Regions from separate parts of the Rothia sp. HMSC036D11 genome, predicted to be linked through region 2. Evidence: predicted binding sites of a transcription regulator. Region 2 holds the regulator's gene; the other holds the start of a gene.

Region 1 (15,017 bases), on a different contig from region 2:
TAACTCCAGTGCTTGGTCCACTCTCATTTTCTTCGCGGTGCTTGTGGGCATGGCGGATCAGCTCAAGAAACTCAAGGTTGTTGATTGGGTAGGTGACCGCGCCGCACACAGCGTTGCGGGTATGTCCTGGCCGCTCGCCTTTGGCATTCTGATTCTGGTGTACTTCTACATTCACTACATGTTTGCTTCTAACACCGCGCAGATTGTCGCCCTCTATGCTGTATTCCTGGGGGCAGCAATTTCGGCGGGTACTCCCCCAATGTTCGCCGCACTTTTCCTCGGCTTTACTGGAAACCTTATCGGCGGTATCACTCACTATGCCTCTGGACCGGCAGGGGTGTACTACGGATCGGGGTATTTCAGTGTGGGCGAATGGTTCAAGCTGGGTTTCTTGTCTTCGCTCGTGAATATTATTATTTGGGGTGTTGTGGGCACCGCGTGGCTATTCGCTCTCGGATACGCTACTCCCTAGTGAGCGCTCGCTAAGCTCTTCCGATCTATTCAGCCACATAAGCTCCGGGCGCTGAATCCTAGAAAAGGGTTCACGCCCGGGGCTTTTTATTTCTGCCGACATTCTGCATGCTGCCTGCACACCCAAAAAGCGCCCAATACAGCGCGGCGTAAACAAAGCCGATACACCAGGGTTCTAGCGTTGAAACTTAAGCCATCTTCCGTAATCTTACTGCTCATCCCTGCAGGAATATGCACTAAAACTGTTAGGGTTGTTGTACAACAACGGCGATGTGGTCCATCCGCCATATACGTATTCCCCATCTAAGCATTAACTGTCCGCCATCTACGGAAGAGCCCCATGCATCAAGACCAGCATTTCACGCATGACACCCAATCGCTGCCCATCATCAAGCCCCACCTGCACGGTGCGTTTCCCCCAAATTTTCTGTGGGGCGGCGCTTCCGCAGCCAACCAATGTGAAGGTGCCTGGGATGAAGGCGGCAAGGGTCCCAGTATTCAGGATGTACTTCCTCACGGAGGGCTGAGCCCACGAAGTGCCGCGCCCACGCCCGATAACCTCAAACTTGAGGGTACCGATTTCTACCACAGCTACCCCGAAGACATCGCTCTCCTTGCGGAAATGGGGTTCAAAGTATTCCGGTTCTCCATCGCCTGGTCACGTGTCTTCCCAAACGGTAACGAAACAGAACCAAATGAGGAAGGCCTCGCCTTCTACGACCGTGTGCTTGATGAACTTGAAGAATACGGCATCGAACCGCTCATCACTATCAGCCACTACGAAACACCACTTTACCTTGCAGAACAATACAACGGCTGGGTAAGCCGCGATCTTATCGACTTCTACGAACGATACTGCCGGGTACTCTTTGAACGCTACGGCCACCGCGTAAAATACTGGCTCACTTTCAACGAAATCAATTCGGTGCTGCACCTACCGTTTATGTCTGGCAGTATTAACACCCCCAAAGATCAGCTGAGTGAGCAAGACCTCTACCAAGCAATTCATCATGAGCTTGTCGCCTCAGCGCGCGCCACCCGTGCTGCCCACGAGCTCGCACCTCAAGCCCAGATTGGCTGCATGATTTTAGCAATGCCAACCTATCCGCTCACACCATCACCCCAGGATGCGCTCGCCGCTCTACACGCCGAACACGCGAACTTTGCCTTCGGCGACGTGCACGTTCGTGGAACCTACCCCGGATATTTCCTACGCATACTCCACGAAAAAGGTATCGAGCTCAACATTACCGAACAAGATCGGGAAGACCTCAAAAATACAGTCGATTTTGTCTCATTCAGCTACTACATGTCCACCTGTGCCAGCAGCGACCCAAGCAGCGGCGAAAGCAGCGAAGGTAATATTCTCGGTGGAGTATCTAACCCAACATTGACCGCTTCCGAATGGGGATGGCAGATCGATCCTGTCGGGCTGCGTATTGTACTCAACCAGTACTGGGACCGCTGGCAGAAACCTCTTTTCATCGTCGAGAACGGCTTAGGCGCACGCGACGAACTTGTTGAGGTCGATGGTGAAATGACCGTGATCGACGATTACCGTATCGATTATCTACGGGCACACCTGGAACAGGTGCGCGAAGCTATTGCCGATGGCGTGCAGCTACTCGGTTACACTACGTGGGGCTGTATCGACATGGTTTCGGCGTCTACAGCGCAGATGTCGAAACGCTACGGTTTCGTCTATGTAGATCGTCATGACGATGGCTCGGGGTCACTCTCCCGTTACCGTAAGAAGTCTTTTGATTGGTACCGTCGAGTGATCACATCTAACGGTGCGGAGCTTGAGAACTCCTAGTAAATCTTGTGAGAAATGCGGGGTTGGTCTTCGGGTAAGTTTCCGAAAGACCAACCCTGTATTGTGCGCGCTCGCTGAAATTCTCTGACTCTCGCCGAAAATTTTACGAACTTTACGATGCTTCATCGAGCGGCATATCGTGCATGCTCGTTGAGACAAACTCCCACCATGTAGGGATGAATCCGGCTGCCAAAGCCACGCGCTGTGAGAGCACATGCGAAGGACTGGTTCCATAAAATGGAAGATACCCATCGGCAAGAACCATTCGGGAAAGTTCATATACAAGATGCGTAGCAAGTCCTCGTTGTCGTACCTGTGGCAGCACGTCAATACCGATTTGACGCATCAGTGGCGAATCGTCACTTGCACCCGCCATTGCTAAAGGTTCTGCTAAAGCAAGGTCGGCGTCAGAGTCAAACGCGGCAAGGACCATAATATCGGGGCGACGATCACTAAACCCTAAAGCGTTCGCATACCGTGGATCATCGCGAAAACGCTCGTACTGCTCAGGTTGAAGGAGCTCTATTCGCACCGAGAGTTCCGAAACCGCCGTATCATCTTCGTCTGCCTCTAAAGCATCTGCCGAGGCGTTCGGCGCTTTCGTCACCGTGCGAAGACCACAAATATGTTGCCGTAAGGATTCTCGAAGAACGCCGCTGTCTACCCGGCGCATCATACCGATTCCGGGTACCGCACATTTAACCTCTTGCGCCGGAACATCCGGCGGAACCACAGATTCAAGCAGGTTACGTGAAGGCGTGTAACATACGCTTGTTCCGCTCACCTGCTGGCTGTAAGGGGTCAAGAGTTCATTCAGCTGGCGTAACGGTGCATAATCGCCCAGCCAATTTGAGAGATCCCCACGCATATACTCAGTGGCCGTTTTCAAAACCCGGGGATACTTTGCGCAAAGCAACCCCACGCCCAGATAGTTACCTACCCGAAGTTCCCAGGTATCAGCGTTGCGGCGGCGGGATGCGCTCATCTCTTCCGCTGGAAGCTGCAGTGCACTCAAGACCTCAGCACCCAGATTCTGTGCTTGAGAGATAGCTCCCGCAGGTAAACAGAAATCTGCCTCTAACTGAGCAGCAAGAATATGGCGTACTCTGTCGAGAGTTGTTACAGCACCGCGCATTTGCGCTCGCGGATGATTACCTGAAATATGACTCACACCAAAAGTTCCTTGATGAAACGTCCGGTATGAGACTCCTCAACCTGTGCGACGTCTTCAGGCGTTCCTTCGGCGATTACGGTGCCTCCACCATCGCCACCTTCCGGACCCATATCAATAATCCAGTCGGCACATTTAATGACATCAAGGTTGTGTTCAATTGTGATAACGGTATTGCCCTTATCAACGAGAGACTGAAGCACAGTTAAGAGCTTACGGATATCCTCAAAATGCAGACCCGTTGTAGGCTCATCAAGCACATAGATCGAACGACCGTTAGAACGCTTCTGCAGCTCTGCGGCAAGTTTCACGCGCTGCGCCTCACCACCTGAAAGCGTGGTTGCGGGCTGCCCTAGACGAATGTAGCCAAGCCCCACATCAACCAGCGTGTTCAAGTGCCGAGCGATCGGGGTGAAGGCCGCAAAAAATTCTGCAGCTTCCTCCACCGGCATTTCAAGCACATCAGAAATAGTCTTACCTTTGTAATGCACTTCGAGGGTTTCGCGATTATAGCGTTTTCCCTGGCAGGTTTCACAGGGCACATACACATCCGGCAAGAAGTTCATCTCAATCTTGAGGGTACCGTCACCCGAGCATGCTTCGCATCGACCGCCTTTAACGTTGAACGAGAACCGCCCGGGCGTATATCCGCGCACTTTAGCCTCATTCGTCTCGGCAAAGAGCTTACGAATATGGTCGAACACGCCGGTGTATGTCGCAGGATTCGACCGCGGAGTACGCCCAATAGGCGATTGGTCAACGTGAATAACCTTATCCAGATGTTCCAGACCGTCTACCTTCTTGTGCCGTCCTGGAACCTGTTTTGCACCGTTGAGTTTATTCGCCAGTGAGGTATAGAGAATATCGTTCACGAGGGTTGATTTACCCGATCCCGATACGCCTGTGATCGCGGTAAAAACACCTAGGGGGAAGGTAACATCAACATTTTTGAGGTTGTTCTCGCGAGCTCCATAGACCTTTAACACACGTTTACGGTCATGTGGGCGGCGTTTCTTTGGAACTTCAATAGAGCGCCGACCCGCCATATAATCACCGGTTATCGACTTTTTATTGGACAAAAGTTCTTTGTAAGTGCCCGAATGGACGATTTCACCGCCGTGTTCGCCCGCACCTGGTCCGACATCAACAATCCAGTCGGCTTCCCGCATCGTGTCTTCGTCATGTTCCACTACGATGAGGGTGTTTCCCATATCGCGTAGCTTTGTCAGGGTATCGATTAGACGTCGGTTGTCGCGCTGGTGCAAACCTATAGAGGGCTCATCCAACACATAAAGCACGCCAACGAGCCCGGAGCCAATCTGGGTTGCCAGTCGTATGCGCTGGGCCTCACCGCCCGAAAGCGTGCCAGCAGAGCGTGATAACGTCAGGTAATCGAGCCCTACGTCCAAGAGGAATTGCAAGCGTGCATCAAGCTCTTTAAGTACCTGGTCGGCAATCTTAGCCTCACGAGGAGTCAGCTTTAGGGCGCGCATAAAATCTAAGGCGGTACGAAGTGGCATAGCGGTTACATCCGCAATGGATTTACCCTCAATTTTGACGCTGAGAATAGTAGGGTTCAGCCGCGCACCGTGACATACCGGGCATGCAACCTGACGCATATATTGTTCGTAGCGATCACGCGCAAAATCAGATTCAGTTTCTTGATGTTTACGCATGATATTGGCTTTAACACCCTCAAACCCGGAAGTATAGCGGCGTTCGCGTCCAAAACGGTTGCGGTACGAGACCTCAACTTTAAAATCTTTGCCCTCCAGAATTGCTTTGCGAACTTTGGCAGGAAGATCTTTCCACGGAGTGTTAAGATCAAATCCGAGCTCTTCGCCGAGACCTGCAAGAAGACGCAGCCAATACTCGGTGGTAGATTTTCCCTGCGACCACGGAGCGATAGCGCCTTCACCCAGAGTCATATCTGGGTTGGGCACTAAAAGATCCTCATCAACTTCAAGCCTGGAACCAATACCATCGCAAGCCTGGCATGCGCCAAAGGGCGAGTTGAAGGAGAAGGCGCGCGGCTCAATAGTATCCACCTGCAGGGGGTGGTTGTTGGGGCAGGCAAGGTTTTCACTAAATGTTCGGGTGCGTTCGGGTGAATCTGCCTGTACATCTACGAATTCGATGAGCAAGCGGCCATCGGCTAGTCTGAGTGCGGTCTCCACGGAATCGGTCAGTCGCTGGTGAATACCCTCCTTAATCACGATACGATCTACCACAACGTCAATGGTGTGTTTGTATTGTTTCGCTAGTTTAGGAGGATCCGAGAGTTGAACTGTTTTTCCGTCCACCCGGGCACGCGAATAGCCCTGTGTCACCAAGTCTTTGAACAGATCAACAAACTCACCTTTGCGAGCTGATACCACGGGGGCAAGAACCTGCAAACGCGTACGTTCGGGGTATTCCAGCAGTGCATCGACAATCTGCTGCGGGGTTTGCTTGGTAATTTCTTCACCGCACACTGGGCAGTGCGCACGCCCTACACGAGCCCACAGCAGGCGCATATAATCGTAAATCTCGGTTATGGTGCCTACCGTCGACCGCGGGTTTTTTGAAGTAGATTTCTGGTCGATAGAGACCGCTGGCGATAGCCCCTCAATAAAATCAACATCAGGCTTATCTACCTGCCCAAGGAACATACGCGCGTAGGAAGATAGTGATTCAACGTACCTGCGCTGTCCCTCTGCGAAGATGGTGTCAAAAGCAAGTGAAGATTTACCAGATCCCGATAGCCCTGTAAAAACCACCATTGCGTCACGTGGAATCGTAAGATCAACGTTCTTGAGGTTGTTTTCGCGAGCACCCTGCACACGAATGCTGCTAAGGTCATTTGAACGCAAAGGGGCGGTTGCTGATCCAGCACGGGGAGGCATCGAAAATCCTTTCGTCTATCTTCGAATCTACATTCTACGCTCTTTCGGCGGGGATAGCATGCTTTATGATGCGGGTTTGACTCGTGGCGAACGTTTTTCCTGGTGACTTTCATTCCCGTTACCCCCTTATACCTGCCGCTAGAAACGGGATATACACCGCATCAGTACACTGGATATATGGCTACTTATCCCGAATCAACTCTTATCTTCGAAAATCCGGAATTTACAGTACGTGCCCTAAGCGTCTCAGACATGGATAACAGCGTCTACCTGATCACGATTCGCCATACTGGTGAGCAAATGCTGATCGATCCCGCTTATGATACAGAAGCACTGTATACCTTCACGCTTGAGGCAATCATGCAGGACTGTCCAAACCTAGCCCTTACAGAAGAGAACGACCGCCGAGTGCGCATTCTCGAATCTGAAGAAGATTTCGAGCCTATCCCCCGCCGTGCTCTTGGCGTGACGGGTATTATGGTCACCCATGGGCACTGGGACCACATTCGTGCTCTGCGCGAGCTTGAATCTCTCACCGGTGCCATTACTTATGCAGGATCCGCGGACACCGAGGCCATTCGTGCGCAAGAAAATTTCACGGTCGAAAACGAGTTAAACGGCGGCGAAGTTTTTGATTTTTACGATACAGAGCTGCAGGTGCGCGCTATTTCCGTTCCCGGGCATACTCCCGGATCCATCGTATATTCTGTGCAGACCACATGGGAAGATGACTCCCCTGCTACCTTGCTTTTCACCGGCGATGCGCTCTTCCCCGGCGGCGTAGGCAAGACCGATTCTCCCGCGCAGTTTGGCGAACTTTTCTCAAACGTTCTTGAAAAGCTCTTTGGAAACTTTGATGATGAAGCGATTGTGCTTCCGGGTCACGGGCGTTCCACAACATTAGGCACCGAGCGTCCGCACCTTGAAGAATGGGGTTCACGGGGCTGGTAGCCCAGTACATCCTGTAGGCTTTCTAGCAGCACAAGTCTGGTTAAACAAAACGACCGCGCTACCATAGCGCGGTCGTTTTATGACACCCGGGGGTATCTATCACTCACTCAAACACAAGCAACTCGAGGACAATTCATGAAACCTTCGATCACTTGATAACTCAAGTTTAGCCTACTTTTGGGTCGGTTTTCTACATGGTTTTCACTCTCCAAAAACCTTAGATAAGCTGAGCGCATATTTGTAACCATTCTGTTATTTTTACCCCGCATGAAAGCAGGGCATTTAAATACCAATCGAGATTTTATTGATTTTTGTATGGCGTAAATCACTAAAACTTTTTTCTGGAAGTTCCGCGTCATACAGCCATTTTTCAAGGTATACCCCTAAATAACAGTATTGTTAAACCCGCGTAATCATGCGGGTTCTATACACCAATTGGTCTGTTTGAATGGTTTTTTCGCAACACACACGAAATCGGTAAAAACTACCCCTCGGTACAGCCCGCGAAGACACAGAAAAGGTGCCGTGCGCATCCCAACATAACGAGGATGCCCACGGCACCTTATCAAGCTTGCCTTCGTCTTTTATGGGCGAAATATGACCCAGAAACCACTACGAAAGACCGATCATCGTACCGTTTTCATCAAAGCCAATACGCTCTGCAGCAGGGCTCTTGCTCAGACCGGGCATGGTGCGCATCGTGCCGCAAATAGCGTAAACATAACCGGCACCTGCGGCAAGACGAACCTCGCGCACAGGCAAAGTCCAGCCGGTGGGTGCACCCTTGAGGGAAGCATCAGAAGAGATCGACAGGTGGGTCTTTGCAATCACCACAGGTAGATGCGAATACCCCAGATCGGCAAAACGCTTAAGCTGCTTTGCCGCTGCGGGAGCAATCGAGATACCGTCTGCCCCGTAAACCTTAGTAGCAACCTTCTCAAGCTTAGTTTCGAGAGAATCCTCAAGATCATAGGTGTACTCCAGGTTCGAAACGTCGTCGCAAGCCTCAGCAACCACATTTGCCAGGTCAATCGTACCCTTGCCACCCTCAGCAACACCATGATGGATAGCTACGCGAGCGCCAGCCTCTTCGGCAATACGGCGAATAGCTTCATGCTCAGAATCGAAATCGGTGGGGAACGCGTTAATAGCCACCACCGGCTGCACACCGAAGTTACGCACAATCTCAATGTGCTTCTTCAGGTTAGTAGCCCCTGCTTCAACGTCGGCAGGGTTCTCTTCAAGCATGCCTTCGGGCAGAGGCTTGCCCGGTACGATCTTGTACAGCCCAGAGTGGGATTTGAGGGAACGTACGGTGACAACCAGCACAGCGGCATCAGGCTTCAGCCCTGAGATTCGGCATTTAACGTTAAAGAAACGTTCAGCACCCATATCTGCACCGAAACCTGCCTCAGTAATCACGTAGTCGGAGTATTCCAAGCCAACGTAGTCAGCGACAACTGAGGAGTTGCCGGTAGCGATGTTCCCGAAGGGTCCCGCGTGAATAAGTGCCGGAGTGTGTTCGAGAGTCTGAAGCAGGTTGGGGTTAATGGCATCCGCCAGAATAACAGCCATTGCGCCATCAGCCTTCAAATCGGCGGCGGTGACTGCCTCACCATCGTAGTTCAGACCGATAACAATCTTCGCCAAACGTTTGCGCAGGTCCTCAAAGGAGGTTGCCAGCGAAAGAATCACCATGATTTCAGAGGCACTGGTAATATCAAACCCGGTCTGTCGGGGCACGCCGTCAATACGCTCACCCAGACCGACTACGATGTTGCGCAGGGAGCGGTCGTTCATGTCGATAACGCGGCGCCACTCGATAGCACGGGGGTCGAGACGCAGGTCATTACCCTGGTGCAGGTGGTTATCGATCATGGCGGCCAAAAGGTTGTGGGCTGCGGTAACGGCGTGGAAATCACCGGTCAGATGCAGATTTAGCTTCTCCATGGGAACTATCTGCGAATAACCGCCGCCAGCGGCACCGCCTTTAATACCGAAGGTTGGTCCCATGGCAGGCTGGCGAAGCGCCAGCGCAGCTTTACGTCCGGTCTGGGCGAATCCCTGTGCTAGCGAGACAGAGGTTGCGGTCTTACCTTCGCCGAGCGGTGTGGGAGTTACAGCGGTAACGACAATGTACTTGGAACCGCGCTTTTGGGCGGTTTCTGCGTTGGTGCTTTCGTCGAGCAGGACCTTGGCAACATATTTACCGTAGGGCTCCAAACGATCTTCGCTGATGCCGTTCTCGGCGGCTATTTCGGTGATGGGCTTAAGCTCAGCAGCGAGAGCAATTTCGAGGTCGGAAGGGAAAGGCTTGTTCGTCATCATTGTCCTTAACAAGTAGAAACCAACAGTTCCATATCCCATTCTATGCTCTAGCTCACGGATTGTCGCCTAAATTTATATGTGAGATATACGGCGAGGAAAATATGCCATCTTGCGGAAGGTCTCTTGACACAATGTTCCCAGGTCAAAGACGAAGCAACTCCCACGCTCATGATTCAGTTGTTCATGCTCGCAGGAGTTTCTTCGCTCGACAGTAAATATAGTTACTACATCGTCAGCAGCACCTTGGTCGCGGTACGCTGATCCATTGCCTCATAGCCCTTGGGCGCTTCGTCGATGGGCAATACTAGATCGAAGACCTTACCGGGTTCAATCTCACCCTTGTAAATCAGGTCAATCAGGGTCGGCAGGTATTTACGAACCGGCGCGGGGCCTCCTTCAAGATGAACCTGTTTGTCGAAGAGCACATCGGTACCGATCGAGCTGTCGTGGGGCACGCCTACGAAACCGATGTAACCGCCGTGACGTACGCATCCGAGGGCTTGGTCAAAGGCCTGCTGAGTACCAACAGCCTCCACCACGCCGTGCGCTCCCACCCCGTCAGTAAGCTCTAAAACCTTGGCGATACCTTCTTCGCCGCGTTCTTCCACCACATGAGTTGCGCCGAACTGCTTAGCCAGCTCTTGGCGCTTGGGGTTGCGAGACATCATGATGATCTTCTCAGCGCCCAGCTGCTTAGCACCAATAACTGCGCCCAGACCAACGGCACCATCGCCAACTACAACAATAGCCTTACCCGGGCCGGCCTTGGCGGCGTCGGCTGCGTACCAGCCAGTCCCCAGCACATCGGATGCTGCCATCAGATGAGGAATCTGCTCTGCGGTAGGGTATGCGGGAGTCTTAACCAAAGTGCCGTCTGCGAAAGGAATACGGGCGTATTCCGCCTGGGTACCGTTCGAGCGCATACCAATGGAATCATCGCCTGCAGCAATGGCCTTAAGGCATCGTGACGGGTAACCATCCCGGCAGGTTGCACACTCACCGCATGAGATGCAGAAAGAACCAACGACAAAGTCACCAGGCTTGACGGTCTTAACATCGTCGCCAACTTCGATAACCTCACCGATATATTCATGACCCATCTGCTGATGGTCTACAGGCTGCGCGCCACGATAGGGCCACAGGTCAGAACCGCAAATGCAGGATGCGGCAAGTTTAATAACGGCATCCGTGGGTTCCAGGAGGGTGGGCATGGGGCGGTCTTCTACGACGACCTTACCGGGTTCTTCCATAATGACTGAACGCATTAGCTGTACTCACTTTCATGTAAATTCTTTAGGTTTTAACCAGTCGTTGTATTAGAGTACGCCCTTCGAGTTACTCGAAAGCAAGCACCATGGAAGATAAAAGCTATGTTATTCCACATCTATTTTTGAGAATAAAACTTAGTATCTTATACCTTTGGGGTGCCGTGAGATACTGGAATTATGAGTTACAGCGTCAAAGAAATCTCAGAAAAGCTTGACATAAGCCCGCATACGGTACGGTATTACAGTGACAAAGGCCTTATTCCCACTGTGCAACGAGATGAACATGGACGGCGTGTTTTCACCGAAGAATGCGTGGGGTGGTTTGAAACGATTCACTGCTTACGTGCATGCGGTATGAGCATTAACGATGTCAAGGCCTATGTAGACCTCAGCCGTCGTGGCGTGTCTACAGCATCAGAGCGTTTACACATTATCGAATATTACGCACACGTTGCCCGTCAGCAGCTACTTGATGTTCAGCGAAGGATTTTGATTTTGTGGACCGAAAAATTGCGTACTACCAAGATTTAATGGCGCAAGAGAATAAGAAGCATGCATAACCTAGCGCTCAATTTATTAGTGAATATCGAATATAAATCGGGGTACCTCACACCATTTTAGGTGAGGTACCCCGATCATTATTCCTCTCAGAGAGTATGTGTGAAAGACCCGTCTACCCAAGCTATCTTTTGATACTCTCTAGCATTGGATCTCGCCACCTTACACAGGCTGGATCTTCTTCTTATTCATGAAGGGTTACCTGCGATGCAGGAAGCTGCTGCACCTTCAAGGACGATGCAGGAGCATTGGTGTAAACCCTTACCTTAACGGTGCGCCCTTCCATGGTGCACTTATCGGGCGCTCCAAGCACGGATCCCTCAACAGTGGCCACGTGGAGAGTACCGTTACTTTCAGCAGCTTCGGCACGTACATCAAAACAAGTTGCGGTACCGGTCGGTACGCTAAAGGTAATCTCATGATCACCCGTCACCTCATAATCCGACCAGTTAACAACATGTTCATGTTCCAAGGGGACGGAGTTCGAATCATGTACTGCCGGAGCTGAGATACCTGCATCCGAGCTAGTTGCCGGAGGAATGACCGGAACGAACGCCTGCACATAGGCAGAAGCTGCGGGGGCGGACAGCATCGAAGCGCCCAACGCGAGAGAGACGGCACCGACCCCGACCAGGGTGGCACGCCGAACGGCTGACAGCGTAGTCTTAAACATGAGCATCGCTCCTTTGCTCGACAATTGCTTGCACCTCCACCCTATAAGTTTTTAAATCTCAAGTGAAGAGTTACATAAAGATGACACACCCAAGATTTAAAAAAATTTTTACGAGTCTCCTAGACTCCCCTGAATTTGACGCACAAAACCCGTATATTCCCTATGTTTTCAAGGAAATATACGGGTTTCTTAAAGTTATATCTTCCTGATCTCAGGATCAGTTTTTGAGACTAAAAATCCCAGTCCTCATCCTCAGTGTTCACGGCTTTACCGATCACATAAGATGAGCCAGATCCCGAGAAGAAGTCGTGGTTCTCGTCGGCGTTGGGCGAAAGAGCCGATAAAATAGCAGGCGAAACATTGGTCACGCTCGCGGGGAACATCGCTTCATACCCCAGGTTCATGAGAGCCTTATTCGCGTTGTAGTGCAGGAACTTCTTGACGTCTTCGCTCCAGCCCACACCGTCATAGAGTGAATGCGTGTAGGCTACCTCATTCTCATACAATTCGTACAGCAGGTTGAAGGTGTACTCCTTAAGTTCTGCCTGCCGTTCCGGGCTCTCTTTTGCTAAACCACGTTGGAATTTATAGCCAATGTAGTAGCCGTGAACAGCCTCGTCACGAATAATCAGACGAATCAGATCGGCGGTATTCGTCAGTTTAGCGTGTGCCGACCAGTACATGGGCAAGTAGAACCCTGAGTAGAACAGGAAGGACTCCAGCAGCGTAGAGGCAACCTTCTTCTTGAGCGGATCATCCCCCGTGTAGTATGCGAGAATAATCTTCGCTTTCTTCTGCAGGTGCTCATTTTCGGAAGCCCAACGGAAGGCATCGTCAATCTCTTTAGTCGAACTCAGAGTCGAGAAAATCGAAGAATACGACTTAGCGTGCACCGACTCCATGAAGGCAATATTGGTGTATACGGCCTCTTCGTGGGCGGTGACTGCATCAGGCAAAAGAGACACAGCACCAACGGTGCCCTGAATAGTATCCAGCAGAGTCAGCCCCGTAAAAACACGCATGGTCAACTCTTTTTCTTCTGCCGTCAAGGTCTTCCATGAGGGAACATCATTGCTCAGCGGAACCTTTTCAGGCAACCAAAAGTTACCGGTCAAACGGTCCCATACCTCAAGATCTTTATCATCTTCAAGACGGTTCCAGTTAATAGCCTCAATCGGGTGGTCGACGAGGTGCACTTTTTCACTCATGTGTATCTCCCAGATTGGATGTCACGCCCACACAGGCATGTAATATTTTCTAAGTTACCAAGCGAGTCTGTTTCGGGGTACAAGAAGAACCTCTTGCACCCCGAAACCCGTAAGATGCTGACTCATTTACAGCATGCAGGATACGCAGCCCTCAACTTCGGTGCCTTCAAGAGCCATCTGACGCAGGCGAATGTAGTAAATAGTCTTGATACCCTTACGCCATGCGTAAATCTGGGCACGGTTAATATCGCGAGTGGTCGCAGTATCTCGGAAGAAGAGAGTCAAGGACAATCCCTGATCCACATGCTGCGTTGCCACGGCATAGGTATCAATGATCTTCTCGTACCCAATTTCATAGGAATCTTGGAAGTATTCCAGGTTATCGTTCGTCATGAACGGTGCCGGGTAGTAGACTCGCCCCAGCTTACCTTCCTTACGAATCTCAATCTTAGAAGCAATCGGGTGGATCGAAGAAGTCGAACCGTTGATGTACGAGATAGATCCGGTGGGCGGAACGGCCTGCAAGTTCTGGTTGTACATGCCGTATTGGGCTACATCGGCGGCAAGCTGAATCCAGTCTTCGCGGGTCGGAATATGATGCTTAGCAAACATCTCACGCACCCGTTCGGTCTGCGGTTCCCATTCCTTCTCAATGTACTTGGCGAAGAACTCACCGTTAGCGTACTTTGAACTCTCAAACCCTTCAAAGGTCACGCCGCGCTCCTTGGCGATCTCCATGGAAGCGCGAATAGCATGGTACGTCACCGTGTAGAAGTAAATATTGGTGAAGTCCAGACCTTCTTCGGAACCGTAGTAAATGTGCTCACGCGCCAAGTACCCGTGCAGGTTCATCTGCCCCAGACCGACCGCATGGCTCATATCGTTACCGCGTTCGATAGACGGCACGGAACGAATATCGGATTGGTCGGAAACTGCGGTAAGCGAACGAATAGCGGTTTCGACGGTTTTTCCTAGGTCATCACCGTCCATGGTCATTGCGATGTTGAGAGACCCAAGGTTGCACGAAATATCTTTCCCAATTTCGGCGTAGCTCAAATCGTCATGGTAAATCGACGGCTTTGAAACCTGCAGAATCTCCGAACAAAGGTTAGACATGATGATCTTGCCTTCAATCGGGTTAGACCGGTTAACCGTATCCTCAAACATCACGTAGGGATACCCGGACTCGAACTGCACCTCAGCAATAGTCTGGAAGAACTCGCGCGCGTTGATCTTGGTCTTGCGAATCCGCGAGTCATCCACCATTTCGTAGTACTTCTCAGAAACGTTGATATCTGAGAAAGCTACTCCGTAGATACGTTCTACATCGTAGGGCGAGAACAGATACATATCTTCGTTACGCTTTGCCAGCTCGAAGGTAATATCAGGAATCACAACGCCCAAAGACAGGGTCTTAATGCGCACCTTCTCGTCCGCGTTTTCACGCTTAGTATCTAAGAAAGCATAAATATCGGGGTGATGCGCGTGCAGGTAAACCGCGCCTGCACCCTGACGAGCACCCAACTGATTTGCATATGAGAACGCATCCTCAAGGAGCTTCATCACAGGTATAACACCGGATGATTGGTTCTCAATCTTCTTGATGGGAGCCCCAGACTCACGTAGGTTCGTGAGGGCGAACGCAACACCACCTCCACGTTTTGAAAGCTGCAGGGCAGAGTTGATGG
Region 2 (15,017 bases):
TGTAAAGGACCGAAACCTGCTTAAGACGCATCCTCTGCGGTAAACCGGTAGAATTTACAGAGATTTAGTCACGAAGAACGAAGGGTAGAGAACGAGCATGACCGATGGCGTATCCACGTGGGGAGAACTAGCCGGGCGTACTCTGACAAAGGGGCATGGAACGGGTAATGACTTTATATTTCTGACCGATCCAGCCTCTGAGATCCCGCTCGATGCTGACCTCATCGCGCGTGTCTGCGATCGTCATTTTGGAATCGGTGCCGACGGCTTTATCCGTGCAGCGTATACCGAAAATTTCAGGACCGGGCAGAATATGCTGGAAGAACATCCAGACGCTATCTGGTTTATGGATTACCGTAATGGTGACGGCTCGATCGCCGAAATGTGCGGGAATGGTGTGCGTGCTTTCGTCGATTACTTGCGTACTGAGGGAATGATTGACCTTGAGGTAGGTGAGACCGTCAAGATTGCTACGCGAGGCGGCGTCAAAATCGTGGCGCGCACCGAAGAAGGATATGCCATTGATATGGGTCCGTGGAGTTTTATCCATGGAGACACAGCACGCGAAAGTGGTGAAGATTCGCATGTTTCGGCGCGTGGACTGATGACTCCCCGAGCCGGTCTGTCGATTTCGATGGGTAACCCCCACACTGTGGTGATGCTGGGTCAGGAAGGCAAGTTGGACGGACTCGATCTGAACAGCCAACCACAGGTAAATCCAGCCCCCGAAAAAGGAACTAACGTTGAGTTTGTGGTTCCGGTTGATCTAGAAACATCCGACGAGAATAAAAACGTTGGAGCCATCAGGATGCGCGTATACGAACGCGGCGTGGGTGAGACTCTATCCTGCGGGACTGGTGCATGCGCGGCCGCGGCGGCAACCCGTTTTTGGGGCGGCGAAGAGGCGCCCGATGAATGGCTGGTTCATGTTCCCGGCGGCACGCTTGCAGTAACCTTCGTCCTAGGCCCCGACGACCTCGAACACGTCGTTCTAGCAGGGCCAGCTCAGACGGTTGCCAAGATTGAGCTCCACTAACCTACGAAGGAGTTTTGAGAACTTATGCCCGTCAGCCTTCTTCTGAGGCGGAGAAGCTGGCGGGCATTATCGCGTGAGCATCCACCTGAAGCCTTTAAGAACCTTTGGAAGAACGCACAACCTCCAAGATACGGAACCCCTTCGACATGGCATATCGAGATACCGAAAACTCGGATCCAAAACGTTCGGTGAGCTGTGCATCCAGCCATTTTTGCAGGGAATCAGAACCCAAATTCTTTTGAACCACCAGATAGGCAGCACCGCCGGGGGCTAGCCGCGGAAGCCACGTGAGCAGAATATTGTGCAGAACCTCTTTACCCACGCGAATCGGAGGATTGGACCAGATAGTATCGAAACGTAATGTGGGATCTATCTCATCGGGGGTGCTCACCGAGACGTTATGCAGCCCCAAAGCGCGGGCATTCTGTTCCGTGAGCGAAAGCGACCGGGAATTGACGTCAATCCCATAAACCTCAGATTGCGGAGCAAGCATAGCTAAAGATAACGCGATGGGTCCCCAGCCGCATCCAATATCGAGCATATATTTTCCGTGTGGCTCAGGTACTTGCGCTAAAAGAACCGCAGTTCCCTTGTCTATTCCCGAAGGACTAAAAATACCGTTCGCGGTCGTCACGGAAACCTCACGCCCCGCCAACTCAACCTGAACCGTTCGAGGTTTGAACTCGGCCTCGGGAGACGAGGAAAAATAATGCTGTTCGCTCATGAATCCAGTGTACCCGGCTGCACCCCGCATCATCGCTGCTACGCTGATGCGCCCACAGCGAGAGATAACCGAAAACCGCGACAACTGCGGCATGCGACCGCTAAAATAGAGGAACATATGAAATTAACAGATACCTCTTTTTCCAGCGAAAAGCTGCCCAGTGATGAGCAGCTACGCCGAACCGTAGAACGAGTCTTAGGCCGTGCAGATGCAGCGGCACAGACCACTATCTACCCCGAAAGCACCGGTAGCACCGCACAACGCCGCGTGCTCGATACCCGTGCCCGAGAAATTTCCGATAATCAGCGGGAACACTCAGAATTTGACGGCGAGCAGGAAGACCTCGCCGAACGCCGCGCATTACGCCGAGTCGCCGGGCTTTCTACCGAGCTCGATGATGTGACTGAAGTTGAATACCGTCAGCTGCGCCTAGAACGCGTGGTTCTCGCCGGGCTGTGGACCGAAGGGACCGTCGAAGATGCTGAAAACTCCCTGCGAGAACTCGCTGCACTCGCCGAAACCGCAGGATCTGAAGTGCTGGACGGGCTAGTTCAGCGCCGCCTCAAACCAGACCCCGGAACTTTTCTTGGCTCAGGAAAAGCCCTCGAACTCAAAGACATTGTTGAGGCAACCGGTGCTGATACCGTGATCGTCGATTCTGAATTAGCACCCTCACAACGACGAGCCCTCGAAGATATCGTTAAAGTCAAAGTGATCGATCGTACAGCCCTGATTCTAGACATCTTCGCTCAACACGCGAAATCTCGTGAAGGCAAAGCACAGGTCGAACTTGCCCAACTCGAATACATGCTTCCGCGTCTGCGCGGCTGGGGCGCGTCTCTGTCACGCCAGGCAGGCGGGCGTGCAGCATCCGGTGAAGGCATTGGTTCACGCGGACCTGGTGAAACCAAAATCGAGATGGATCGCCGCCGTCTGCGTGCCCGCATGGCAAAGCTCAAGCGCGAAATAGCCGCTATGGCGCCCGCACGTGAGACAAAACGCCTAAGCCGTAAACGCAACAGGGTACCCTCGGTTGCTATCGCGGGGTATACGAACGCAGGTAAGTCGTCGTTGCTGAATCGTCTGACCGACGCTGGTGTCTTAGTGGAGAATGCTCTCTTCGCAACCCTGGATCCGACCGTGCGTAAAGCACAGACTCCGGACGGCATCGGCTATACGCTTTCGGACACTGTAGGATTCGTGCGCTCGCTGCCCACCCAGCTCGTGGAAGCATTCCGTTCCACGCTCGAAGAGGTAGCCGATGCAGACGTGATTCTGCATGTGGTAGACGCATCTCACCCAGACCCTGAGGGGCAGATTCGCGCCGTGCGTGAGGTTATCGCAGATTTAGATGCTCGCCGTATACCCGAGATTATTGTGCTCAATAAAGCGGATGCGGCAGATCCCTTTATCCTCGAACGCATGCGACAGCGCGAACCGAACCACGTCATCGTCTCGGCGCGCACAGGGGAGGGCATTGACGAACTCAAGCAGAAGATTGCGGATACAATTCCGCGGCCATCGCTTGAAGTTAAATTACTGATCCCCTATAACCACGGTGAAGTTATTTCCCGTCTTCATGCTTGGGACGCTGAGATTAAAAGTACTGCGTTTGTCTCAGATGGAACCTTTGTCACCGCTTTGGTGCGTGAGGATGTTGCCGCAGAACTCTCTGACTATGTGATCGACGGCGAGCTCCTTGAAGTGCTTGAATTGGAGCTTCAAGACTCTGCCTCTGAACCCGAAAACGTCTGTGAACTCGCGTGATGAGAGCGTGAGCACCCCATGACCGATAATATTACTGCGCCCACCGGAGCGGAGCTTGAAACTCTGCCCGGTGCAAAACCCGTGTTAGATTTGCTCGATCATGTGATTGAAAAAACGGGCGGACAAAAACGCTTCGGACAACGTAGAATGGCAGCCCATGTTGCGCAGGCTTTCGACCTTGAGCGGCATCTCCTCGTGCAGGCAGGCACCGGAACCGGTAAATCCCTCGGGTATTTGGTGCCAGCCCTGCACCATGCGGGTGCAAGTACAAAACCCATTATCGTGGCGACCGCAACCCTGGCCCTCCAAGCACAGATCGTAAAACGAGACCTTCCAAAACTTATGGAGGCGCTCTCTTCTGAGCCCGAATCTGAAGCTCAGGTCGCAATCCTCAAGGGCAGGAACAATTACCTGTGCCTGCACAAACTCGACGGCGGATACCCCGAAGAGGAACCTGATACCCTCTTCGACATACCTCAGCGTAGTATGTCTCGCATCGGTGAAGAAGTACTGCGGTTAAGGTCCTGGGCGGAAAAAACCGAGACCGGCGACCGCGATGAACTTAAACCCGGTGTATCGGATCGTGCCTGGGCGCAGGTATCCGTGAGCGCCTCAGAGTGTTTGGGAAAACGCTGCCCCCTCGTTGAGGAGTGCTTTAGTGAGCGGGCGCGCCAAGAAGCATACGAAGCTGATCTTGTGATTACTAATCATGCGCTGCTTGCCATCAACGCTTTTGAAGGTTTAGGTGTACTTCCCGAACACGATATCGCTATTATTGACGAGGCGCATGAGCTTGCAGACCGCGTGACCGGCGCGGTGACGGATTCCCTTTCTGCTTCCTTAATTAGGCGTGCCGCTCGCGATATCCGCAAGAACTCCAAAGCAGACTCCAGCGCGCTTGAACAAGCCGCCGGTTCTTTAGAAACCGCATGTGAAGGTGTTTCTGAGGGCTTGCTAGAAAGGCTCGAAGGGCGACTTCTGAACGCACTCGCGGCTGTAGCCGATGCCGCACGGGCGGCGCTTTCCGACTCTAAGAGTGACAATAAAGAGGCGGATGCCGGGCTTCAGATGGCTCGTTCACGTGTTTCTGAGGTACACGATGCCGCAACGCGCATGCTGGAGTCTGCCGAACATCGCGAAGTGCTGTGGTTATCGCGCCAGGGTGGTTGGGAAAACGGACGATATACCGCAGCTTCCGATCAGGATCCCGCCACACTCCACGTTGCTCCTTTGAACATCGGAAGCCGTTTGCGTGAGGGGCTTTTTGAGGACCGTACCGTTATTCTTACGAGTGCAACCCTTACCGTGGGTGAATCCTTTGATGCAGTAGCCGGCTCCCTAGGGCTGGCTGGGCCGCAGGCTCCGCGCTGGGAAGGTCTTGATGTAGGCTCTCCTTTTGATTATCCACGGCAGGGAATTCTATACGTGGCTTCCGACTTGCCCAAACCGAGCTTTGGCGTGAATCCTCAGCAGCTCGAACGATTACGCGAATTATGTGAAGCTTCTGGTGGTGGGGCTCTGGGGTTATTCTCGTCGAAGCGAGGTGCCGAGCAGGCGGCTGAATATGTACGTCAGCACACAGATTTGAATATTCTCTTGCAGGGAGAGTCCTCATTGCGGGCTCTTGTCGAGGAGTTTACTGAAGATATAAATGCTTGTCTTTTCGGCACCATGAGCCTTTGGCAGGGAGTGGATGTTCCCGGGGATTCCTGTCGTCTGGTACTGATGGACCGTATACCGTTCCCGCGCCCAGACGATCCTCTCGCTCAAGCGCGTACCCGTGCCGTGGCAGAAAAAGGCGGGAATGGGTTTATGGCTGTTTCGGCATATCATGCGGCAATCCGCATGTCTCAGGGAGCAGGGCGATTGATACGTTCCGTCCACGATCGCGGGGTAGTGGCGATCCTTGACTCTAGGGTGGCGACTCAGCGATACGGTGGGTACCTGATGCGGGCGATGCCTAACCTTTGGACCACCCAGGATAAGAATGTTGTTTTGGGTGCTTTAGAACGGCTCTATCAGAGTATTGACTAAAAGCAATAAGATACGCGGGTTTAATACACGTTGTATTCCGGTACTGGTACCGAGACATAAACGTAGCGAAGCGTCCATAGATGTAATGTGGGAAAGGGAGGGTACCGTTCGACGGTACCCTCCCTGATGTATTGTGCGTTTATGGCTGCCTATAGTAATTAGTTAGTCTATCGGGGCAACTCGGATACGGTTCCCATCTAGATCACTTGCTACGAAAGTCATCCCAAATACATCACGATGGGGCTCTTCCAATATGACAACCCCTTGTTCCACCCAGGCTTGGTACTGCGTGAGGATTTCTGCATCGGAGCCCTTGAGATTTATACATACCTCAGAGGTACGTGTTGAAGTTTCATGAAGAGTATTGCTTGCTCCGGTCCACAACGCTAGCGAGACTCCCGGCGCTAAATCCATGGTGACATAGCGTGGCGAGGTAAAACTGACCTCAAGATTTAGAATGCTCGTATAGAAGGACACTGAGGCCTCGATATCCGATACATAGACAATAAAAACGATCTCACGGTCAATCATTGTGCTGTTGTTCCTTCTGGACATGAGACGGTTGAATACGCAGGAACGGAACCTCTAGCGCGTGTCTTTTGAGAAAAACGCGCGCAGTTCAGAAGGTCCCTGTTAGATGCTTCGCAGAACAGAAACTACTTTACCCATCACCGTGGCGCGGTCGCCGAGTATGGGCTCATATTGGGAATTTCGGGGGAGCAGCCAAGTATGACCATCTACTTGGCGGAATACTTTGACGGTCGCTTCGTCGTCAAGAAGAGCCGCAACAATATCTCCATTATCGGCGGTGTGTTGTTCACGTACAACAACCCAGTCACCGTCGCATATGGCGGCGTCAATCATCGAATCCCCTTTGACGCGAAGCATGAAAAGCTTCCCACTGCCCACGAGCTGGCGGGGGAGAGAGAGAACATCCTCAACGGATTGCTCAGCCGTAATAGGACCACCAGCAGCAATGCGACCTACGAGGGGCACGGGAACCATATCCTCGTCGCTCACCTCAAATGTAGGCAGCTCCGGAAAATGGGCTGAAGCGCCCTCAGACTCTATATCGTCAAGAATCTCGATGGCACGCGGTAGTTTTGGATCGCGGCGAATATATCCCATCTTCTCAAGACGACCGAGCTGATGAGTCACCGAAGAAAGTGAAGCCAATCCAACGATATCGCCAATCTGACGCATCGAAGGGGGGTACCCTTTCTGCTCGATTTCTGTACGAATCGCATCCAAAATTTTCTGCTGACGCGGAGTCAGCGGAGGGCGCTGAGCTTCGGGTGTCATGCGGAGCCTTCTTTCTAACTATTTACGCACGCCATGGTTCCTAGAGTATTGACTGGATCCAGGTAAGCATAATGATGAACCGTCTCGTTCTCAGTCTAAAGCATCAGAGAGAAAACTTCAAACAAATATTCTATGAATCTCGAATATAATCGAAGAAATATTTAGTAACTTTCTACTAGACTATCGAAACTAGATTCGATATAGTTGGTGTCTACGGAAGACATATTCGATAAAAGTTGAGGTCTTTCGGTGAGATGTTCTAGTTCAAGCTCTTGCTATGCAGGGATTATCGGTCTTCGAAATACTTCGGTATTTCTAGAGCATCTTAAGAGAATCCGAAAGCAAAATATGTGCTTTCTGCAGGAATATGAACTCATACCAACCGCATTATGAGCATTGAGAATGGTGTGTAACGGCGAGGATATGAACTTGTCACACACCAGAGGAAAGGAAAATACTATGGCAACGGCTGCTTCTTCCTCCCGGATTCCGGCGGGGTTAACCGTCATTCACCCGGCTCGTGTTCGTCAGGGCTCTTATCGAGCACGTACACACTATGCTTCACCGAGCCGTTCCCGTGTGCCTCATCCTCATCCTCGACTGACTTTTCCTCAAGTACAAGCTGTATACGAGACTTCATTCTCAGCTGCACCACAGAAAGTGAACGTCACATCTTCCTCTCAGACTCAGCAGAGCGTAACCGGTAAAACATCAAGCGGACAGCGGCGGGTTCCAGAAAAACTTAAAGGTGTGTCGGTGGTTAATAAGCGCAATCCCTCATTTTTCACACGTGCTATGCATCGCTCTAGGGCTCTGAAAAATTGGGTTTTTGGCATTCCGCTGATAACGCTGGCGGCCCTTGTCGTTCTTGGGGCGTTCATTCTTATATCGCCGCATACAGCAAACGCTGGAAATAATTCTCAAGGTGCAGGAACCCGGTACGTGACCGTTCAATCTGGAGATACGCTCTGGGATATTGCGCAAGAGGTAGACCCGAAGACTGATCCACGCGACACCATGGTGCAGATCAGTAAACTTAATGATCTGCAGGGTTCAACTGTCAAAGTCGGGCAGCGTCTAGAAGTCCCAAATGTGCGATAGCAGTCATAGTTGCTATCTAGAAAACGTGACTGGATGTGCGCTTATCATAACTATCTGCATTCTTTGTTCTCATGACTAATTTGAGACTGGTGGCTTTGAAGGGACCTGTATCGCGTAGGGCCCTTTTATGGACATATGGTGCTCAATACAGGCGATGTAACATGCGGTATGCAATGATAGCGTGAGATTAGGGGCAGAAACCTTGGAGTTTGTACCCTAGAGATACATGACATTTGTATGCTCGCCCGGTTACTCGTCTGGAATCCGGTGGGAGCGGAACTAAGGAGTCTCTATGCCCACACGTCCCACCGTAGCTATACTTGGCGAATTTGGTACATATGGCGAGCTCCAGCAAGCGTGCGAGCGCGTCGGTGCCCAAGCGTTCGTTACCACAGATCTCAATTCTCTACGAGACGCTGATGGTATGGTGATTGCTGGCCATAAGAAATCTCTCGAAACATACGAGGCTGTGCGGAAATTCCACGGTGATCGGGTGCTTGGCAGGCGCGTTGCAGGCGGTCGTCCTGTCCTCGTTGCCGGGGCTGGTTTTGGGATGCTGTTTGAAGTTATCCGAACCGTGAACCCAGATCTTGGAGACCTTGATATTTCTGCACTGGGAGAGTGGCCGGGTGCTGCACAAGATCTGGCTACCGCTGGGGCTCATCGAGGACACTATAGGGTTGAGGCTGCTGCGTCCAGTAAATTTTTACAGGATCTTCCTGAACCCTTGAACTTCAAGGCAGAGGATGGCGTGTTTACTTGGGATTTTGACCAGAGTATAGACTATATGGAGCCGCCTGCTGTCAGTTGGACTGATGCAGATCCGCGTTATATTGCAGCTGTCGAGAATGGTCCTCTCACAGCAATTCAATTTTGTCCGGTAGCTTCGGGTGCTGCAGGTGAAGAATTTCTTCGCCGCTGGGTTGCGCATCTTCCCGTCATGAACCGTTTGTAGCATCATAAATTTTACGAAAAACTGCGAAGGAGCATCATATGTCACCTCTATACTCCGGACTTATTCTTATGACTGTTGGGGCATTCTTTGCCGGTGGGGGTATATCTTTCCGTAAACAGGGCATATCTTTTGGCGCGCAGATTGTGCTGTGGATTATTGCTTTAGCCCTCTTCGGCTACGGAGCATATGTAACTTTCGTATACGGGTCACAGGGATAAGAATATGGGTACTCTAGAACTTCTTCCCGCAGTCGATATTGCTCAGGGGCGTGCAGTGCGTCCCGTAGGCGGTCGCCTCTCCCAACAGAGTGAGGGTACAGATCCAGTGGAAGCGGCTCTATCGTGGTGTCGTGCGGGGGCACGATGGATTCACCTTGTTGATCTGGATATGGCGTTTGGTCGTGGTAACAACACCTGCATCCTTCGAGAGGTTATTGATCGAGTTCGTGCGACAGCTCAGAATCCTATCAAAATACAGGTCAGTGGCGGTGTTAAAGATGAACGTTCTTTGGAATTCGCCTTGAGTCTTGAACCCGATCGCATCAATGTGACGTCGGCGGCGCTGCAGTATCCGGCATGGTTAGAGAAAACACTAGGACACTATGGTGAGCGGATAGCTCTGGGTTTGGACGCTCGCAATGGAACCGTTGTAGCACGTGGGACCGAATGGTGTGGCGATTCCGTGCATAACACGGTGCGGTGGCTGCAAACTGCGGAAGCATGCCGATATATTGTGACAGATGTAAGCCGAGATGGTGCTCTCTCAGGGCCTGGGCTACAGCTGCTTCGTGAAGTTCTCAGTCTCACTGAGCATCCCGTTGTGGCTTCGGGAGGTGTTGCTTCCCTGGAAGATATTCGCACTCTTCGTGCGCTGACGAATCAGGGCTTGGAAGGTCTTGTCCTAGGGAAGGCACTGTACGTCGGCAATTTTACTTTTGAGGAGGCTCGTAAGGCGGCTAATGATGATGCCTCATAACCCACAAGAACAACGGAATCTGTCTGAACCCCAAAAGCGTGCAGCTGCACGGCGCGCGTTGCCAGAGCATATTGCGGCTCAATTGCGCAGCGCTGGGAGGCAAACTGATACTGGCGGACAGCCCTGGAAAGGGAGGAACCTAGGAGAGGGAACGTCACAAACCCATCAATACTATGGAGACGATGGCTTGACGAACCCAGATTTAGCCCGGGTTCTGACCTCTTTTGAAGCTGATGAAGTTGATGAGGCAGCAGTTGTTGAAGCGTTGAGTGAAGTGCGAATATTTGCTCCGATTGTTGCTCAGCTTTCACAAGCTCATATAACCCATGATGGTCTGGTATCTGATAAAGAAGCTGATATGGCATTAGTTAGCTTGCAGGCTCCAGATGGTCGAAAAGCTCTTCCTGTTTTTACGAGTGTTGATGCTTTGACGCAGTGGCATCCGCAAGCTCGCCCGGTTGCAGCCTCTATGCGTAAAACGGCATTGAGTGCTGTGGAAGATGATAACCAACTCATCGTTGTGAATCCTGGTCAGAACCTCACCTTTGTGGTACGTCGCCCCGCTGTTTGGTCTTTGGCGCAGGGGAAACCGTGGATCCCTTCGTATCTCAACGACGAGGTACTAAATGAACTAAAGCGCCTTATCTCTACACAACCCGCTTTGGTGGATGTTCAATGCGATGTTGGTGACGGCGTACAGGCACGCACAGGCACGGGGAAGATCCTAAGGGGCGGAGGACCTGGTCCTGAGCTTGCGATTAAACTTGCTGTTCTTCCCGGACTCACCCGCGAACAGCTCAATATGGTAATTCAGGATTTTCAGCGGAGTCTGGCGAGCAGCGACCTTATGTCACAGGCGGTTGATTCTGTGCAAATTAAGCTTCTTTCTGCTTCATAGATTTGTGTAGTCTCTGTTGATGATGTCTTGGTGAACTTTAGAGAGTGTGAGATTCTAGAACCATGAGTAACACGACGAATAGTTTTCAATTTGGCGCATCATCAAACGAATCTGTACCTGTACACGGCGGTACAGAGCTAACTGATGAGCAAGTGCATGCCGTTAGTGAACAGATGCGGGATATTGCTGATGTGCCAGCCGTTGAGATTATCGGTGCTGCGGCTGTCCATCTCATGAGCGCTGCAGCCGTCAAATGCGGTCTGGCTGCCGAAGATAATGCTGCGGAGTTACAGGACTTGGATGAAGCACGCAAACTTATTACTGCATTGGCGGGGTTTGTGACGGCGGCGGCGCCGGAAATTGGTTCGCAGCATGCCGCCCCGCTGCGTGATGGGCTGCGGACGTTACAGCTGGCGTTTCGGGAAGCATCGTCAATCCCAGATGAGCCGGGGCAAGGGCCTGGCGAGAAATTTACCGGTCCTGTGTACTAATTCTGCGTGCTGAAGTACCTTGAACGATCCGTGAATGTAAATCTTCATATGTTCGCTACACAGGTTTTCAGATAAGATTTTGCCTTGTGCGGGGTAGCGTAATGCGCATAATCGTAGCTGCCCCTCACGGCAGGTTTACTGGGCTGACTGACCGGCTTCACAGGGATAAAACGGGAATATGACGAAGAAGGTTATCGTTCTTGGCATTTTCTTGTGAATTAGCTGTAAACCCGGTAGACTAATGTACTGTTTGCAAGTGGAGTCTACTCCCACCCGCATCCGCCCGCATATGGTGTGAGGCAGACGGGTTAGATAACCGAATTTTCGGTATTCGATGTGTGCCTTCGCTTGTAAACGGCGAGGGCTTTTTTAGTGCTCGCCACGGATAATATTCACGGGGAAACCCACAGAGCACAGGAGCTACTCATTAGCGAACCACGCATAAACGATCGTATCCGCGTTCCGGAGGTCCGACTTGTTGGCCCCGGTGGCGAGCAGGTAGGCGTTGTTCCTCTTAAAGATGCCTTGCGTCTTGCTGAGGATGCCGAACTTGACCTTGTCGAGGTTGCCCCGAACGCGAAACCGCCCGTTTGTAAGCTCATGGACTACGGTAAGTACAAGTACGAAGCTGCGGTCAAGGCTCGTGAATCCCGCAAGAAACAGGTTAACGCCGTTCTGAAGGAAATCCGTTTCCGTCTGAAGATTGATACCCATGACTATGAAACCAAGGTTGGGCACGCTCGTCGTTTCTTGACCGGTGGGGATAAAGTCAAGGCCATGATTCAGTTCCGAGGTCGTGAACAGCAGCGCCCCGAGATGGGTGTGCGTCTGCTTGAGCGTTTGGCAGAAGAACTGGCTGAGGTGAGCACCATTGAGTCTCGTCCTCGTCAGGATGGACGCAACATGGTGATGGTTCTGGCACCGCTTCGCGGTAAAGCAGAAGTGCGCCGTGGACAGAACTCAGGCAACCGCAAGGGTCGCGAGCGTCTCGACACGACTACGGCGAAGCCCGTTAGTAACTCATTGGCAGATGCTATGCCTGCCGAGTTGAAAGCTCAGGCTTCAGCCGAGTAATAGAGCCGAAACACAGCTTGGGGGCGCCCCTCGTGGAGGTGGCGTCCTTGAACTTTGGGTTCGGTGCGGCGGGTTAATCCCCGATCGTAATTCGTCCTTGGGGGAGGGCACTCTTCCCCCTCAAGCTACTCCGCTCGTGCGGGGATGAATGTAAGGAGAACGGCAGCTATGCCGAAGCAGAAGACCCACTCTGGTGCTAAGAAGCGCTTCAAGCTCACCGGTAGCGGCAAGGTTAAGCGCCAGCAGGCGAACCGCCGCCACTACCTGGAGCATAAGTCCTCTCGTCTGACCCGTCGTCTGGCATCTGACCAGATTGTTACCGGTGGCCAGGCAAAGGTTGTTAAGAAGATGCTGGGTAAGTAAGCTACGCTTACAATTCGCCTAGAGAAGCGGGAAAACCCGCATCACAGACCAAGACTCGCTCCTGCACGGTATAACATGATGGCCGTTCAGGACATAAGACGAAGGAGACACACGTGGCACGTGTGAAGCGCGCGGTTAACGCGCATAAGAAGCGCCGTACTATTCTCGATCGTGCATCCGGTTACCGCGGTCAGCGTTCGCGCCTGTACCGTAAGGCTAAGGAACAGGTCACCCACTCGCTCGTATACAGTTACGACCACCGTCGTAAGAAGAAGGGCGATTTCCGTCGCCTCTGGATTCAGCGTATTAACGCTGCATCCCGTGCGCAGGGATTGACCTACAACCGCTTTATTCAGGGCCTTAAGGCTGCCGGTGTTGAGGTTGATCGCCGTATGCTGGCTGAGCTCGCTGTGAACGAGCCAGCAGCTTTCAACGCTCTGGTTGAGATAGCTAAGAAAAACCTACCTGAGGATACCTCGGCTCCTAAAGCGTAACTGAGAGCCAGGTAATGCCTGCAGCAGTGCGGGTATTAAAGCGTAAACGGTCGCCGTGTCTCATGACGGCGACCGTTTTCTTACTGATATAGAAAATCCCGTACATGCAGCCCCACTTCAGTGTGCGCGGGGGAGCGCATCGGTTACCTTTTTTGCCTGTACCCTTAAAGGGTGAATTTTCTAGAACGCATAAGTTCCCCAACCGTGATGTCGAATCCGCATGCTGATCGTGTACGTGACATCGCCAAACTGAGCACTCGTCGTGGTCGTACCAAGAAAAAACAGTTCATGGTCGAAGGACCCCAAGCCGTGCGTGAGGCGCTGAAAGCTCATCTGCAATCGCCGGTGTTAGACGCCGTGTACGTTACGGAAAGTGCTTATGAGCGTCACCCCGATATTGCTGAACTTCTGGAACAAGCACACGGTACCCCTACACCTGAGGAAGGCCGCCGTGTCTTTATGCGTGTCGTGACCGATGAAGTCTTGGCGGCTATGGCGGATTCCGTAACCCCGCAAGGTATTATTGCCATTTCGTTCATGGTGGATACTTCGTTCTCTGTCTTATGGGGTGAAAACGCCCTCAACCCTAAACTTATCGCTGTACTATCCAGGATTCAGGACCCTGGGAATGCGGGTACTATTCTGCGTGTGGCGGATGCGGCAGGGGCCGACCTCGTTATCACCACGAAGGGGTCGGTTGATCTTTATAACCCCAAGACAGTACGTTCAACGGCAGGTTCTCTCTTTCACGTTCCCATTATTCAAGGTGTTGAGCTGGAAGAATTTGCCGAGGACGTAAAATCTCAGGGAATCGTTGTGCTTGCCGCCGATGGGTACGGTACTGTAAATCTTCAAGACCTTATTGACCACGCGGCAGTTCTTCGCGCAGGTTTTAGCGGTGAGACCCCAGCGGAAGTAAAAGGTGCTTTTGACCTTTCTCGCCCTACTATGTGGCTTTTTGGAAATGAAGCTCAGGGACTTAGCGCCGAGGAGAAATCTGCGGCGACGATGCGCATTGCAGTTCCAGTGTATGGTGCGGCTGAATCGCTGAATGTGGGTACTGCTGCAGCGATATGCCTCTATGCTTCGGCAATGGCACAACACCAGACTCAGTAGCTTCCTGACTCGGCGGCTCACATAAAATAAGAACTTTTGAAACACAGACATGTATTGGAGAAAGAATGTCCGCTCATTCTGGTCACACCGGATCAGGCGCAATTTTTGCGGCTTTAGGCGCAAACCTAGGCATTGCGGTTCTTAAGTTTATTGCCTACCTTCTGACCCGTTCATCCTCAATGTTGGCCGAGGCTATTCACTCGGTAGCAGACTCGGGTAACCAGTTACTTCTGCTGATAGGCGGCAAAGTAGCGCAAAAAGAAGCAGACGAAGAGCATCCTTTTGGTTACGGGCGTAACCGCTATATCTATGCCTTCATCGTATCTATTATTATCTTCGCGCTTGGCGGTCTCTTCGCTCTCTACGAGGGGTACGAGAAATGGCATGACCCTCACGGAATTACGGAGTGGCAGTGGGTACCGGTTGCGGTACTTGTAGGTTCTATTCTCCTGGAAGGTAACTCGTTCCGCGTTGCTATTAAAGAATCGCGCGAGATGAAGGGGCAGCAGAGCTGGTTTCGTTTCTTACGTACCTCAAAGAATCCGGAGCTTCCGGTACTTCTGCTGGAGGATGCGGGCGCACTCCTTGGTCTAATCCTGGCTCTTTTCGGTGTGTCGATGACTTTGCTGACTGGCAACGGACTGTGGGATGCCGCCGGTACTCTGGCTATCGGTGTACTTCTGGTAT

What was found. Region 2 encodes LexA, which represses DNA repair genes until DNA is damaged. Its sites were predicted from a motif close to TCGAACANNTGTTCGA; they were not measured.
Region 1: the regulator LexA is predicted to act here: its motif matches at 6,365-6,380, upstream of uvrA (excinuclease ABC subunit UvrA).

The regions. Positions count from the first base shown of each region.
Region 1 is NZ_KV815315.1:60,535-75,551, reverse strand. It holds gene HMPREF2958_RS08540 (anion permease) at 1-472, shown strand, start outside; gene HMPREF2958_RS08535 (glycoside hydrolase family 1 protein) at 812-2,287, shown strand; gene HMPREF2958_RS08530 (GNAT family N-acetyltransferase) at 2,400-3,458, opposite strand; gene uvrA (excinuclease ABC subunit UvrA) at 3,455-6,343, opposite strand; gene HMPREF2958_RS08520 (MBL fold metallo-hydrolase) at 6,521-7,294, shown strand; gene HMPREF2958_RS08515 (formate--tetrahydrofolate ligase) at 7,907-9,619, opposite strand; gene HMPREF2958_RS08510 (zinc-binding dehydrogenase) at 9,847-10,887, opposite strand; gene HMPREF2958_RS08505 (MerR family transcriptional regulator) at 11,068-11,421, shown strand; gene HMPREF2958_RS08500 (CTP synthase) at 11,633-12,121, opposite strand; gene nrdF (class 1b ribonucleoside-diphosphate reductase subunit beta) at 12,352-13,329, opposite strand; gene nrdE (class 1b ribonucleoside-diphosphate reductase subunit alpha) at 13,456-15,017, opposite strand, start outside.
Region 2 is NZ_KV815302.1:18,637-33,653, reverse strand. It holds gene miaA (tRNA (adenosine(37)-N6)-dimethylallyltransferase MiaA) at 1-24, shown strand, start outside; gene dapF (diaminopimelate epimerase) at 98-1,036, shown strand; gene HMPREF2958_RS06600 (class I SAM-dependent methyltransferase) at 1,131-1,760, opposite strand; gene hflX (GTPase HflX) at 1,878-3,527, shown strand; gene HMPREF2958_RS06590 (ATP-dependent DNA helicase) at 3,546-5,561, shown strand; gene HMPREF2958_RS06585 (VOC family protein) at 5,724-6,092, opposite strand; gene lexA (transcriptional repressor LexA) at 6,195-6,863, opposite strand; gene HMPREF2958_RS06575 (LysM peptidoglycan-binding domain-containing protein) at 7,323-7,964, shown strand; gene HMPREF2958_RS06570 (imidazole glycerol phosphate synthase subunit HisH) at 8,257-8,919, shown strand; gene HMPREF2958_RS06565 (hypothetical protein) at 8,958-9,137, shown strand; gene HMPREF2958_RS06560 (HisA/HisF-related TIM barrel protein) at 9,142-9,894, shown strand; gene HMPREF2958_RS06555 (SseB family protein) at 10,082-10,792, shown strand; gene HMPREF2958_RS06550 (DUF1844 domain-containing protein) at 10,855-11,283, shown strand; gene infC (translation initiation factor IF-3) at 11,656-12,357, shown strand; gene rpmI (50S ribosomal protein L35) at 12,526-12,720, shown strand; gene rplT (50S ribosomal protein L20) at 12,834-13,214, shown strand; gene HMPREF2958_RS06530 (TrmH family RNA methyltransferase) at 13,386-14,330, shown strand; gene HMPREF2958_RS06525 (cation diffusion facilitator family transporter) at 14,396-15,017, shown strand, end outside.